Regions from separate parts of the Mesorhizobium sp. M0910 genome, predicted to be linked through region 1. Evidence: predicted binding sites of a transcription regulator. Region 1 holds the regulator's gene; each other region holds the start of a gene.
The links. Region 1 encodes LexA, which represses DNA repair genes until DNA is damaged. Its sites were predicted from a motif close to TGTTCNNNNTGTGTTCNG; they were not measured.
Positions count from the first base shown of each region.

Region 2: a site for LexA is predicted at 1,504-1,521, ahead of NKH78_RS09270 (PA0069 family radical SAM protein). Genes of this name have one in related genera too.
Region 3: a site for LexA is predicted at 1,120-1,137, ahead of dinB (DNA polymerase IV). Genes of this name have one in related genera too.
Region 4: a site for LexA is predicted at 1,863-1,880, ahead of parE (DNA topoisomerase IV subunit B). Genes of this name have one in related genera too.

Region 1 is NZ_JAMYNZ010000005.1:283,884-287,288, forward strand. Features, by position in the region: gene kynU (kynureninase) at 1-1,164, opposite strand, end outside; gene lexA (transcriptional repressor LexA) at 1,613-2,347, shown strand; gene NKH78_RS15130 (ComEC/Rec2 family competence protein) at 2,341-3,405, opposite strand, start outside.
Region 2 is NZ_JAMYNZ010000003.1:334,664-338,068, reverse strand. Features, by position in the region: gene rnhB (ribonuclease HII) at 1-106, opposite strand, end outside; gene NKH78_RS09270 (PA0069 family radical SAM protein) at 275-1,429, opposite strand; gene NKH78_RS09265 (glycosyltransferase) at 1,581-2,084, shown strand; gene NKH78_RS09260 (phytanoyl-CoA dioxygenase family protein) at 2,274-3,248, shown strand; gene moaB (molybdenum cofactor biosynthesis protein B) at 3,282-3,405, opposite strand, start outside.
Region 3 is NZ_JAMYNZ010000014.1:113,801-117,205, forward strand. Features, by position in the region: gene NKH78_RS27690 (hypothetical protein) at 183-545, shown strand; gene NKH78_RS27695 (GNAT family N-acetyltransferase) at 618-1,076, shown strand; gene dinB (DNA polymerase IV) at 1,190-2,428, shown strand; gene NKH78_RS27705 (FAD-dependent oxidoreductase) at 2,455-3,405, opposite strand, start outside.
Region 4 is NZ_JAMYNZ010000004.1:532,023-535,427, reverse strand. Features, by position in the region: gene gcvP (aminomethyl-transferring glycine dehydrogenase) at 1-435, shown strand, start outside; gene NKH78_RS13560 (GGDEF domain-containing protein) at 508-1,677, opposite strand; gene parE (DNA topoisomerase IV subunit B) at 1,951-3,405, shown strand, end outside.

The DNA of each region.
Region 1 (3,405 bases):
CCAGACATCGGCATAGCCGACATAGAGCGGGGTGAAGCCGAAGCGCATGGTCGATGGCGCGCGAAAATCGCCGATCACACCACGTTCGATCAGCGCGCGCATGATCTGGTAGCCATGCTCATGCATGAATGAAATCTGGCTGCCGCGTTTTTCCCCATCGCGCGTGCTTTCGAGCGTGAGGCCGTAAGTGCCGCACTTTGCCTCGACAAGCTCGATGAACAGATCGGCCAGTGCGATGCTCTTCTTGCGCACCGCAGTCATGTCGACATCGTCCCAGATGTCGAGCGCGCCCTTCAGCGTGCGCATCGAAAGGATCGGCTGGGTGCCGCACAGAAACCGGCGGATGCCGGTGCCGGCCGCATAGCCTGGCTCGAAGGCGAAGGGTCGTGCATGGCCCCACCAGCCGGTGAGCGGCTGCTGGATGTCGGAAAGATGCCGCTCAGCCGCATAGATGAAGGCAGGCGCGCCCGGGCCGCCATTCAGATATTTATAGGTGCAGCCAACGGCAAAATCGGCGTTTGCTTTGTCGAGCTCGACTGGCATCGCGCCAGCGGTGTGGCAGAGATCCCAGACGATCATCGCCCCGGCTTCCTGGGCCCTGCGCGTCAGAGCCGGCATGTCGCGCAGTTCGCCCGATTTGTAGTTGACGTGATTGACCAGCACCACGGCGGTGCGATCGTCGATCAGCTCCTCGATGGTCGGCGCGTCGACCCCCGAGAGGCGCAGCAGCGCATCTTTTCGCGTCGAAACCACACCCTCAGCCATGTAGAGGTCTGTCGGAAAACTATCGCCCTCGGCGACGATGGCCTGCCGCTCCGGTCGCATGGCCATGGCCGCGTGCAGCAGCTTGTAGATGTTGACCGACGTCGTGTCGCAGACCACCGTCTGGCCGACCGCGGCACCGATCAGGCGCCCGAGCTGGTCGCCAAGTTCAAGCGGCATGTTGAACCAGCGGGCCGTGTTCCATGCGCGGATGAGATCATGCGACCATTCTTCGGTCGCGGCCTTGCGCAATTCATCGAAGGCGGCACGTGAAGCAGCTCCTAGCGAATTGCCGTCGAGATAGATCACTCCTTGCGGCAACACAAAGCGGTCGCGCATCGCGCGCAGCGGATCCGCGGCATCCATCGCCTTTACGGCCACGAGATCGGGAATTCCCGTCATGATTTGCCTGCTCCCTCAAAAAATCCAACGCAACGCCGGACACGCATCAACTGTTCTTCCATTACCGGGTAGCGCGTAGCAAGGCTCCACCGGCGAGAAGCAGCCTGACCAGGCGGTGGAAACCTGGAGTTAGCCCGAGGTTGGCGTTTTGAGTTCGTTTCGTTCACGGTGCATTGACCAAACCGCACAGTCGATACGGGTTCAATTCCGTGCCCTTTGCCGACCGACGGCCGATGCCAGTGCCGCCTTCAAGGAGGCCAGAACGGCGCAAACGAAAGCAGAATCAAGGGGATGAGGCTCGCGGCGGTGAAAATACGGTACGCCGGTAGGGGACGTCGTTTGTTTCCCGAGCCTTAACGCATTCATTAAACTTTAAACAGTTGCGGAACACAACTGGAACAGATAGTGTCTGTTCTGGGTTTGTTTTCTGATTCTGTTGGGGGTCGCTATGCTGACACGCAAACAACACGAACTGCTTATGTTCATCCACGAAAGGTTGAAGGAAAGCGGTATCCCACCTTCCTTCGACGAGATGAAGGAAGCGCTCGACCTGGCTTCCAAATCCGGAATCCACCGACTGATTACGGCGCTGGAGGAGCGCGGCTTCATTCGCCGTTTGCCCAACCGGGCCCGTGCGCTGGAGGTACTACGCCTGCCTGACTCGATCGCCCCCGGCCTCAATGCGGCACGCAAGTTCTCGCCGAGTGTCATCCAGGGCAGTCTTGGGCAAGGTGCCCCTCGGCAGGGCAAGCCCACATCGTCGCGCGTCCCTGCAGCCGGCAATGACGACGATGTCGTCGCCGCCGTTTCGATCCCGGTAATGGGCCGCATCGCCGCCGGTGTGCCGATCGATGCTATCCAGCACCAGACGCATTCGATTTCGGTGCCGCCGGATATGATCATGGGCGGCGAGCATTATGCGCTCGAGGTCAAAGGCGATTCGATGATCGAGGCTGGCATTTTCGACGGCGACACGGTGATCATCCGCAACGCCGATACGGCGAGCCCCGGTGAGATCGTGGTGGCCTTGGTCGACGAGGAGGAAGCGACGCTGAAGCGGTTCCGCCGCAAGGGCGCCTCGATCGCCCTGGAGGCCGCCAATCCGGCCTACGAGACGCGCATCTTCGGACCAGACAGGGTCAAGGTGCAGGGCAAGCTCGTTGGGCTGATCCGCCGCTACTGAGTTGCGCCCTTGGTGCCGGCTTTTGGATTGTCGGCTCTGCGGTATGGCGGCAGGCCGCGCGCCGCGCGTGAAAATTTCCGCTGCACGTGCCAGGGCCGGTATGATTTTTCGACGGCGAAGCGGATTTCGGCGCGTGTTGCCGCTTGTGGATCGAAATAGACGGCCGCACTTCCCGCGCGCGCCAGTTGCCGTTTGGTGACGACGAGGACCAGCCGGTCGTAGTAGCAGGGATTATGGGCGGTGGCGTCGTCGATGACGATCAAGCTGGCGAAGGCGCAGGCTGGCCGTGCGGTATCGCGGTCCTTGGCTTGCGCAATGATCGCGCCGGATGGATGCCTGGCGAGGCAGAGACCGTCCGTGCAAATGAACGGCATGCCCGGCGGTAGGTCGGCCGGATCGGCAATGTCGAATTGCGGATCGTTCTTTCCAGGTGTTTCCGGCGCGACGATAGCCTCTGATGTGAGCGCGCGTTTCCAGTTGTCGATCGTGAACTCATTCGGGCGTGCCCGGTTGACGGCGAGCTCACCGCTGCCGATCGGCAGCGCGACCAGCCGTGCGTCCTCCGAGATCAATACGTCGGGTACGCGCGTCTGCGTTGTCGTTAGCAAGCCGGCGAGCGCAAAAGGAAGTGCCGCGAGCCGCAACCAGGTCGTCGCCATGCTGGCAATGACGAGGGCGATCGTCACCAAAAGGACAGATCTCAGCGAAATCAGTCCGACCGCATCGATCGGCGAGCGCTCGGAGATCCACCCGGACAGGGCGATCATCGCCGTCAGCCCTTTGCCCATCACGTATAGGAAAGGCCCATCCGCGCCGAACGGCATCGCCAGCGCACTGAGGACGGCGAAGGGCATGACGACCAGTGAGACGATGGGCATGATGGCCAGATTGGCGAACAGGCTGAGCGGCGCCACGCGCTGGAAATGCCATATGGCGAAAAGCGCCGTGGCGCTCCCTGCAATGATCGAGGTCATCGCCAGGCCGCCCATGCCCAGCAGGACCTTTCGCGTGGCGAGGCGTAGCGGCGACCGCCGCGGCGGCGGCGTGGTGGCCCTGCC
Region 2 (3,405 bases), on a different contig from region 1:
CCGCCACCGGCCAAAGGCCTTCGGCCATCGCTCTCGTCTCGAACGAGAAGTCGGGTTTCTCGACGATTTCGAAGAGAAGCGGAGAATCGGAACGCGGGCGAGCCATGGTGCGGCGAGGTTCGCATCGGCTCCGATTCTCCGCAAGTCCCCTCCGGGTCGGGCGGGGCACCGGACCAGGAGGGAGCTACCGTCTGCAAGCCCGGGGACAGGACAGGCCGGACGGGATTTTTCGCCTGCTGCGGCCGCTTCAAAGCGGCTGGCGCGAGACGCTTTGTCACAGCAGCATCAGCTGCTCGGTTGCCTTGGCAGCGGGGACGAACTGGTCGGTCCTGAGCGAGCGCCGTTCGGCATTGAGGCCGAGCCGTTTGGCGGCGATCTCGAAACGCCGGCCAATCTGCCAGGCATAGGGGCCGGAGCCTTTCATGCGCTTGCCCCATTCCGAATCGTAGTCCTTGCCGTCGCGCATCGAACGGATCAGCGACATGACGTGGCGATAGCGGTCGGGATAGTGGCGCAGCAGCCAGTCCTTGAAGATCGGCGCGACCTCCAGCGGCAGGCGCAGCAGCACATAGCCTGCTTCACGCGCGCCCGCTGCCTGCGCCGAATCGAGGATGCGCTCCATTTCCGGGTCGGTCAGTCCGGGGATGATCGGCGCGACCATCACCGAGGCCGGAATGCCGGCGTCCGAAAGCTGTCTGATCGCCTCCAGCCGCTTGGTCGGCGTCGACGCGCGCGGCTCCATCGTTCTGGCCAGCATCCTGTCCAATGTCGTCACCGACAGCGCCACCTTGGCCAACCCGCGCTCGGCCATGCGCGACAGAATGTCGATATCGCGGGTCACCAGTGCCGATTTGGTGACGATGCCGACCGGATGGCCGCGCGCCTCCAGCACTTCGAGGATCTCACGCATGATCCGGTATTGCTTCTCTATCGGCTGATAGGGATCGGTGTTGGTGCCTATGGCGATGGTGCGCGGCTGGTAATTATCCCTGGACAATTCCTTGTCGAGCAACCGCGCCGCATCCGGCTTGGCAAACAGCTTCGATTCGAAATCCAGCCCCGGCGACAGGCCCATGAAGCTGTGCGTCGGCCGCGCGAAACAATAGACGCAGCCATGTTCGCAGCCGCGATAGGGATTGATCGAGCGGTCGAAGGAGATATCGGGCGATTCGTTGCGGGTGATGATGGTGCGCGGCTTCTCGACCTGTACCTCGGCCTTGAAGGGCGGCAGCTCCTCCAGCGAATTCCAGCCGTCATCGAACACATGCCGGCTGACCGGCTCGAAACGGCCGGACGGATTGATGCCCGCCGACCGGCCGCGATTGCGGTCCGGACGAACGCGCATGCCGCTCTGCTCGATCATCGCATTCGCCATCTCGGCCCTGCCAGCGCCGAAGGCGGCAATGTCGGCACGCACGATCTGTTCCATTTTGGCCCTTTCCCAGGGACTGTCCGCCCGCTGTCGAATCGCTCTGCTCATGAATGTATTCCTATCGCATCGATGAGAACAAAGCAAGAACTTTCTCGCGGCGCGCCGCAAAAACTGGCGCTGCCCACCGCTTTCCGCTATTCGGCTAAACATGCTCAGCGTCCTGATCGAAACCCTGAATGACGAGGAGGGCCTTGCCCGCACGCTCGCCTCGCTGATCGGCGGCGCGGTCGAGGGCGTGGTGCGCGACGTTCTCGTCTGCGACACCGGCTCGACCGATCAGACGCACCGCGTCGCCGAACATGCCGGCTGCCACTATGTCAGCGGCGGCATCGCTGCGGGCATCAGGCAGGCCAAGGGCGACTGGCTGCTCTTGCTGGAACCGGGCGCGCGGCTGGGGGAGGGCTGGATCGACGAGGTCGTCGCCCATACCGCCAGGCAAACCATGGCGGCGCGATTTTCGCGGGCACGCGGCAGCCGCGCGCCCTTCCTGTCACGCGTCTTTGCCGGAAATCGCGCTCTCGCCGAAGGCTTGGTGATCAGCAAGCGTCAGGCCGCCGCGCTATCAAAGAGCGCCCGCAGCGCCGAAGCGATCGCCCGCGGCCTGGCGACCAGGAGGCTCCACGCCGAGATCTGGGTGGCGCCGCGGAAGTGACGGCTTACCATCCCGGCCTAGGGAATGCCGCCCAAGCAAATTTTCTGGCGGGTCGTCGCTTATTGTGCATTGCACAAAATCTGGCCGGGGGTTACCATTCCCTGCGAAACGGGCGAATGGGTTTGGGGTGTGCCGGAGCGGCGGCGACGACTATCGTCGATGCTGTTCCATCGACATTTGAGGACCCCGATGACCCTTTCAAGCCCCGACAAGTCCGGCGCTGCAAGCCTCGAGGCGATCGCACGCAACGGCGGTACGCTGCGCCGCATCGCCGCCCGCATCCCGACCTATCTTTCCGACCTTCGCGAGAATCCGGCATGGCTGCCGATGTTCATGCTGGCCCGCACCATGCCGGCGCGGCGCCTGCACTGGCGCGGTGCAAAGCCCGTCCCGCCGGCGCGCAATGTCGGTGAAATGATGTTCGCCGGCGTCGATCGCGATGCCGTCGTCGGCGCGCTGCGGACGGAGGGGCTCTATTCGGGCCTGATGCTGCCGGCCGCCATCCATGAGGAGATTGCCCGCTTCGCCGAGCGCACGCCATGCTTCGGCAATTTCGACCGCCGGCTGGAATTCCTGCCCGAAAAACACGCCGATGCCGAAAAGCATTTCGGCCGCCCGCTGCTCAGCGGTCACTATTTCGAACGGGTCCTCGACTGCAACGCTGCGGTCGCCGTGCAGCGCGATCCGCTGCTTCTCGATATCGCAGCGCACTATCTCGGCAGCCAGGCCAAGCTGATCACCACCCGCGTCTGGTGGAGCTTTCCGACCGGTGGCGTCTCGGACGCCGACAAGAACATGGCCTCGCTCGGCAAATACCATTTCGACCTCGATGACTGGCGGATGCTGAAGTTCTTTTTCTACCTGGTGCCGGTCGACAACGACACCGGGCCGCATGTCTATGTCCGCGGCTCCCACAACCGCCGCATCCTGAAGCATCAGCTGACGCTGCTTGTCGGCCATTCGGCGGAGGAGGTGCTGGGCGTCTATGGCGAGCAGAGCCCGGTCACGCTGACCGGGCCGGCCGGCCTCGGCTTTGTCGAGGACCCGTTCGGCTTCCATATGGGCACCGTGCCGACGCGCACGCCGCGGCTGATGATGGAGGTCGGCTTCGGCGTGTCGCCGCCCTCGCGCCGCCGTTTTCACGGCGAGCCGGTCATTCGCTAAACCGAGGTCGCTTGGCTGATACCTTGGCTCGCCTCAGCCGCGCCGCAAATGCTCGTCCAGCCGCGGCATGATCTCGACGAAGTTGCAGGGCATTTGCCGGTAATCGAGCTGCGGCTTCAAGATGCCGTCCCAGGCGTCCTTGCAGGCGCCGGGCGAG
Region 3 (3,405 bases), on a different contig from region 1:
CCCATCGTTGTTCCTGCTTTGTTCACATCATTATCGGTTTTCGAGGCGGAGTCGAGTCGGTTCCGCTTACATCAACGTGAAAGTTTCACTTGTTCAATTATTTGAGTTATGCTTATATATCATGCGGGCTGGAATCGGCGCGAGCCACGGAACCGCGGCCGGCCGGCAGCAAGGGAGCGACGATGAACCCAGCCCAGTTCGCCCATGCCTGCGGCTATAGCGGCGACAGCCCGGCCATGCTTGCCGCTTTCGCGGCCATCCGCCAGGACGGCATCCGCAAGGCACGCCAGGGCCATCGCCAGCGCAAGGTGGCGATTGACCAGATGAAGCCGAGCCGCGTTCTGTTCCTGGCGGCGATCCGCCCGGCGCAGACAGCCGAGGAGGCACTCGAGGACGCCGCCCGCTTCCTGGCGATGTTCCGCAACATGCCGCGCTGGCGGCAGGAAAGGCGCGCCGCCGACCTCGCCCGTGCCAGACAGCAGCGCCTCTTCGCCCGCTTCTTCCGCCGCTACGGCCACCGCCTCTGGGCGTTCGAGATCACCTGAAGGCGCGGGCCTTCCCTTGCAAGTCAAAACGGATATTGCGATCGCCGACGTCGCACCGTATGTCTTCGCGCGATGAGCGAGATCGAATTCCGTCGCGCGCAGGCGCCCGACCTGCCGGCGATCGTTGCAATGCTTGCCGACGATGTGCTCGGCGCAGACCGGGAAGACCTATCCACGCCGCTTGCGCCATCCTATCTCGATGCCTTCAGCGCAATCGATGCCGATCCCAACCAGTTGCTGGCCGTGGCTGTCGAGGCCGGGCAAGTGGTCGGGACCCTGCAACTCACCTTCCTTCCGGGTATCTCCAGGAAGGGTGCCTGGCGCGGCCAGATCGAAGGCGTTCGCGTCGCCCGGCAATGGCGCTCGCGCGGCGTCGGCAAACTGATGGTCGAATGGGCGATTGAAACGTGCCGTTCGCGCAATTGCAACTTCGTCCAACTCACCACGGACAAAGGTCGACGGGAGGCGCACGATTTTTACGAGCGCCTCGGTTTCACCGCCAGTCATCTCGGCTACAAGATGGCGCTGTAGGTTGCGGCGGCGGCCTCCGCGCTGCTTGACAATTCACCCGCAATGTTCTCTTTATGTTCCTATCATAACGCGAGACAATGCGGCGTTCGAGCCGCCGCGAGCGAACGGGCCGGATGGAAGCCAACATCCTCCACGCGGATCTGGATGCCTTCTATGCCTCGGTCGAACAATTGCTCGACCCGGCCTTGCGCGGCAAGCCGATTGCCGTCGGCGGCGGGGTAGTGCTTGCCGCATCCTATGAGGCCAAGGCGTTCGGCGTGCGCGGCGGCATGCCGGGACGGCGGGCGCGGGAACTCTGCCCGCAACTCATTTTCGTCGGCGGCCATTTCAAGGACTATCAGCGGCTGGGCGATGCGGCAATCAAGGTGCTCGGCGATTTCACGCCGGTGGTCGAGCGGATTTCGATCGACGAGGCCTTTGCCGACGTCGCCGGCTGCACCCATTTGTTCGGCTCGCCGGCCGAGATCGCCGGCAAGATACGCCGCCGCGTGCGGGCCGAGCTCGGCCTGCCGATCTCGGTCGGAGTGGCCCGCACCAAGCATCTGGCCAAGATCGCCTCACAAGTGGCCAAGCCCGACGGGCTCGTGGTGGTCGATCCGCGCCACGAGCTGGAATTCCTCCATGAGCTGCCGGTCGAGCTGATGTGGGGCGTCGGCCCCGTCACCAGGGAGCGGCTGGCCGGTATCGGCGTCAACACCATCGGCGAGTTGGCGAAGACCAACAGTGGCGCGCTGGAGCGCCTGCTCGGGCCGGCGGCGGGAGAGAAACTGAATGCGCTGGCGTGGAACCGCGATCCGCGCAAGCTTGAGACGCAGCGCCGGGCGCGCTCGGCCGGCGCGCAATCGGCGCTCGGCCGAAAACCGGCCGACGAGCAGGTCTTCGTCCCCGCTTTGCTGCATCTGGCCGACAGGGTCGCCACCAGGTTGCGTGCGAAATCCCGGCCCGGCCGCACGGTGACGGTTCGTGTCCGCTTTGCCGATTTGCGCTCGGTGACGCGCTCGGTCACGCTCGACCAGCCGATTTCGGCAACCGCCATGCTGGCCGAAATCGCCGAGGCGCTGGTGCGCAAGGTGCTCATCGACCATCCGCACGAAAAGACCATCTCGCTGCTGGCGATCGCCGTATCGCATCTGGAGCAGCATGCCGGGCTGCAACTGGAGCTGCCGCTCGGGCTCGACGACCGCCGCCGCCCCGGCACCCGGAAGGACGCGGCGCGCTGGATCGCGGATCGCGCCATCGACAAGATCCGCGACCGCTTCGGCTGGGAGGCGGTCGGCTACGCCTCGGTCGCGCTCGGACTACAGCGGTCGGTTCCCGACGCATTTCGGGAGCTGGCCGAGAAGGAATTGTGAGTTGCGCGGCGGGGGCGAAAAAAAAATTATCCGACAGGAGCCAGGGGCGATACGGCCGGCCCGTTCAGAGCCGTGCCGTCGACGGCAAAATGCGAGCCGTGGCAGGGGCAGTCCCAGCAGCGTTCCAATGAGTTCCAATGGACGTGGCAGCCGACATGGGTGCATGCGGCCGAGCGCTTGTGGAGCGTGCCGTCCTCATCGCGAAAAGCCGCGACTTTGGTAAGCCCTTCGCGCACGATGGCGCCCTCTCCCGGCCGCAGCTTATCGGCGGAATCGATTTCGCCAGGCGCGACATACTCGGCAAAACTCCTGATCGCTGTCGCATTCTCCGCCAAATAGTCGCCGATCGCCCGTACCGTCTTGCGGGAGGGTTCGTAAAGTTCCCGCCAAGGGCTTTCCCCCTTCAGGATCAGGTCGGAAACCAATTGGCCGGCAACAACCCCATGGGTGATGCCCTGACCGGAATCGCCGGTGACCACGAAGACATGCCGGTTGCCGGGATTGCGGCCGATGAACCCGGCATAGTCGACGGTCTCCATCACCTGCCCGGACCATCGATTGGTTTCCGCGCCGATATCGGGCACCAATTTTTTGATCCAGTCCGCCAGGGCCGCGAAGCGGTTGTCGGCATCGTCGGCCTGCCCTGTCTTGTGGTCCTCACCACCGACGATCAGAAAGTCGGTTTTGCCTTCACCAGGCTGCAGGCGAACGTAGTGATAGGGATCCAGCGTGTCCCAATAGAGTGCATCCGGCAAAACGTCGCGCGCGATCTCGAACGACATCGCGTAGGTCCGATACGGCGCTTGCTTGGTGTGGAGCGCGACCCGATCGTTGATCGGCGAATTAGTGGCGACAACGGCCGATCTGGCAGACACGGTAAAGCCCGAGACCGTGCTTACGCGGACGCCGCCGTCGGTCTCCGCGACCTTGTCGACGATGGTCTGCGCATAAAGCATGCCGCCGCGCGCGCGAATGCC
Region 4 (3,405 bases), on a different contig from region 1:
CTCAAAGACAGCGCCGGCATCAGCGTCGACGATATCGCCAAGCGGCTGATCGACTATGGTTTCCATGCACCGACCATGTCGTTCCCGGTGGCCGGCACACTGATGGTCGAGCCGACCGAGTCCGAGCCCAAGCGCGAGCTGGATCGCTTCTGCGAGGCGATGATCGCCATAGCCGGCGAGGCAGCCAAGGTGGCGAAGGGCGAATGGCCGTTGGCCGACAATCCTCTAGTCAATGCGCCGCACACCGCCGCCGAGGCGTTGGCCGGCCAGTGGACCCATCCCTATTCGCGCCTGGAGGCGGCCTACCCCGCCGGCGATGCCGACACGGCGGCAAAATACTGGCCGCCGGTGTCGCGCATCGACAATGTCGCCGGCGACCGCAACCTTGTCTGCTCCTGCCCGCCGCTGTCGGAATATCTGGGTGCGGCGGAATAGATCATGATCCCGAAAAGTGGAATCCGGTTTTCGGACAAGATCATGGGTCTAACAAGAAGATAGAAACCTCAATCAGGCAGAACGCAAGGCCGGCCCGTCGGCCTTGCTCGCCCGGTCCCGGACGACGACGCGATTTCGCCCGGCGCGCTTTGCCGCATAGAGTGCTGCGTCGGCTTCGGCCAGCACATCGTCGAGACCGGTGCCGTTTGTTCCGCCAAAGCCGATGCCGCCGCTGACTGTGCTTCGCAACGGACCGAGTTGGGTGGCCACGACTTCCGTGCCGAAGGCGACGCTGATCTTGCTCGCAATGTCATAGGCCTTCTCTTCCGTCATCCGCGACATGACGAGCACGAATTCCTCGCCGCCCAACCGGAAGGCGTCGACGCCGGTCCGGGCGTATTTCCTGATGATGGCGGCAAAGCGGCACAGAACCTGGTCGCCGACCGGGTGACCAAATACGTCGTTCGTCCTCTTGAAATGGTCGAGGTCGAACATGGCAACGGACATGAACGGACCGAAGACCCGCTCGCCGTAGAGTGCCGTCAACGCCCGCCGATTCATCAGCCCGGTCAATGGATCGGTCATCGTCTCGGCCTTCAATTCGATCTGCGCCTGCAAATGATGCAGGGAGAGCGTCAATGCGCCGAGCCCGGTCATGCAGGCGACGGCCACGACGGAATTCACCCGCTCGGCCCAATTGTCCGGTGCTACACCGAGCACCCATTGGCCCGTGACCAGCAGGACCGCGCCGCAAAGTCCGAACGACAGCGCACAGACGCCGCTCAGGAACGAGACGACCAGCAATATCCGGCGATCGTGACCACCCTCAATCCAGAACATCGCCCCGATGAGCGAGAGCAGCGCCGTTACCGTCGCGTAGGTGACAATAAAGCCGACACCATCAAACCCGAGATACGTCGCGCCCGCGCAAACAGCCATCGCAACCAAGGTCGGCAAGATGGCGCGCCTGTAGTCGCCTGTGCCGAGATATTGCATAGCCGACAGGCAGATGATCAGGAAGCCGAGGCTGAGAAGCACAAGCACGATCTGGCAAAGCCAGGCGCTTGGATCCCTGGTGTAATGCCAGAACAACACGACATGTGCGACCAGCACGAGAATGCCGCAGGCCACCGTCAGCACAAAGCGTGCCTTTGGCGCGGTGAACCAGATCGCAAACATGGTGATGCTAAGGCACGTGCCCGACAGCGCCGCCGCGAGCAGGAGCGAACTGTAATCCAACATGCTTAAGCGACAGCCTCTTGAAGGTTCCACTGCATTCTAGGTCAGCGACAGTTCGCGGATATCGTTTTTCAGCCAACCTTGCGGCGTAACCTTCGGACAAGGTTTACAAAGCGTCGATGCTCCAAGCTTCGACCCCATTTCCGCCGCTTGGCTGTCGAATGGTTTTGCAGTAAGAGGCCCTATCCTCGAACGTAACAGGAACCTCCGTCGCCTGCCCACAAAAAGCGTGGCAGTATCGGGTGGTGATTCGCAGCATCGGAATCCAGGACCGGCATGGACGACAATAACGATCTTTTCGCCAAATTGGACAAGCAGCCGCAACCGGCTCGCGCCGCCGCGCGCCCGGCCGACCCGCTGGTGCAGGCGGCGAAGCGGCCGGCGCCCCGCGACGCCAGCGAGAGCTACAGTGCCGCCGATATCGAAGTGCTGGAGGGGCTGGAGCCGGTGCGCCGCCGCCCGGGCATGTACATTGGCGGCACCGACGACAAGGCGATGCACCATCTGTTCGCCGAGGTCATCGACAATTCGATGGACGAGGCGGTCGCCGGCCATGCGACCTTCATCGATGTCGAGCTTTCCGCCGACGGATACCTGTCCGTAACCGACAACGGCCGCGGCATTCCGGTCGATCCGCACCCGAAATTCAAGAAGCCGGCGCTCGAACTCATCATGACGACGCTGCATTCAGGCGGCAAGTTCGACAGCAAGGTTTACGAGACGTCCGGCGGCCTGCACGGTGTCGGCGTTTCCGTGGTCAACGCGCTGTCCGACCATCTCGAGGTCGAGGTCGCGATTGGGCGCAAGCTCTATCGCCAGCGTTTCTCGCGAGGCGTTCCGGTGACCGGCCTGGAGCAGCTCGGCGAGGTGCACAACCGCCGCGGCACGAAGATCCGCTTCCATCCAGACGAGCAGATTTTCGGCAAGGGTGCTGCTTTCGAGCCGGCGCGGCTCTACCGCATGGCGCGGTCAAAGGCCTATCTGTTCGGCGGTGTCGAAATCCGCTGGACCTGCGATCCGTCGCTGATCAAGGAAAAGGACACGACGCCGGCCAAGGCAGAATTCCATTTTCCGGGCGGCCTCAAGGATTATCTGAAAGCCTCGCTCGGCGATGAATTCCAGGTGACCCGTGAAATGTTTGCCGGCAAGAGCGAGAAGCAGGGCGGTCACGGTTCGCTCGAATGGGCGGTGACCTGGTTCGGCGGCGACGGTTTTATCAATTCCTATTGCAACACCATCCCGACCGCCGAGGGCGGCACGCATGAGGCCGGCTTCCGCAACGTCCTGACGCGCGGCTTGCGCGCTTATGCCGACCTGGTCGGCAACAAGCGCGCCTCGATCGTCACTTCCGAGGATGTGATGATCTCGGCGGCAGGCATGCTGTCGGTGTTCATCCGCGAACCGGAATTCGTCGGCCAGACCAAGGACAGGTTGGCGACGATCGAGGCGATCCGCATCGTCGAAAGCGCTATCCGCGACCCGTTCGACCATTGGCTGGCCGACAATCCGCAGGAAGCTTCGAAACTGCTCGAATGGGTGATCGCGCGCGCCGACGAGCGGGTGCGCCGCCGCCAGGAAAAGGAAGTGTCGCGCAAGAGTGCGGTGCGCAAGCTGCGCCTGCCCGGCAAGCTCGCCGACTGCACGCAGAATGCCGCCGCCGGTGCCGAGTTGTTCATCGTCGAGGGCGATTCGGCCGGCGGTTCGGCAAAGCAGGCGCGCGACCGCGCCAGC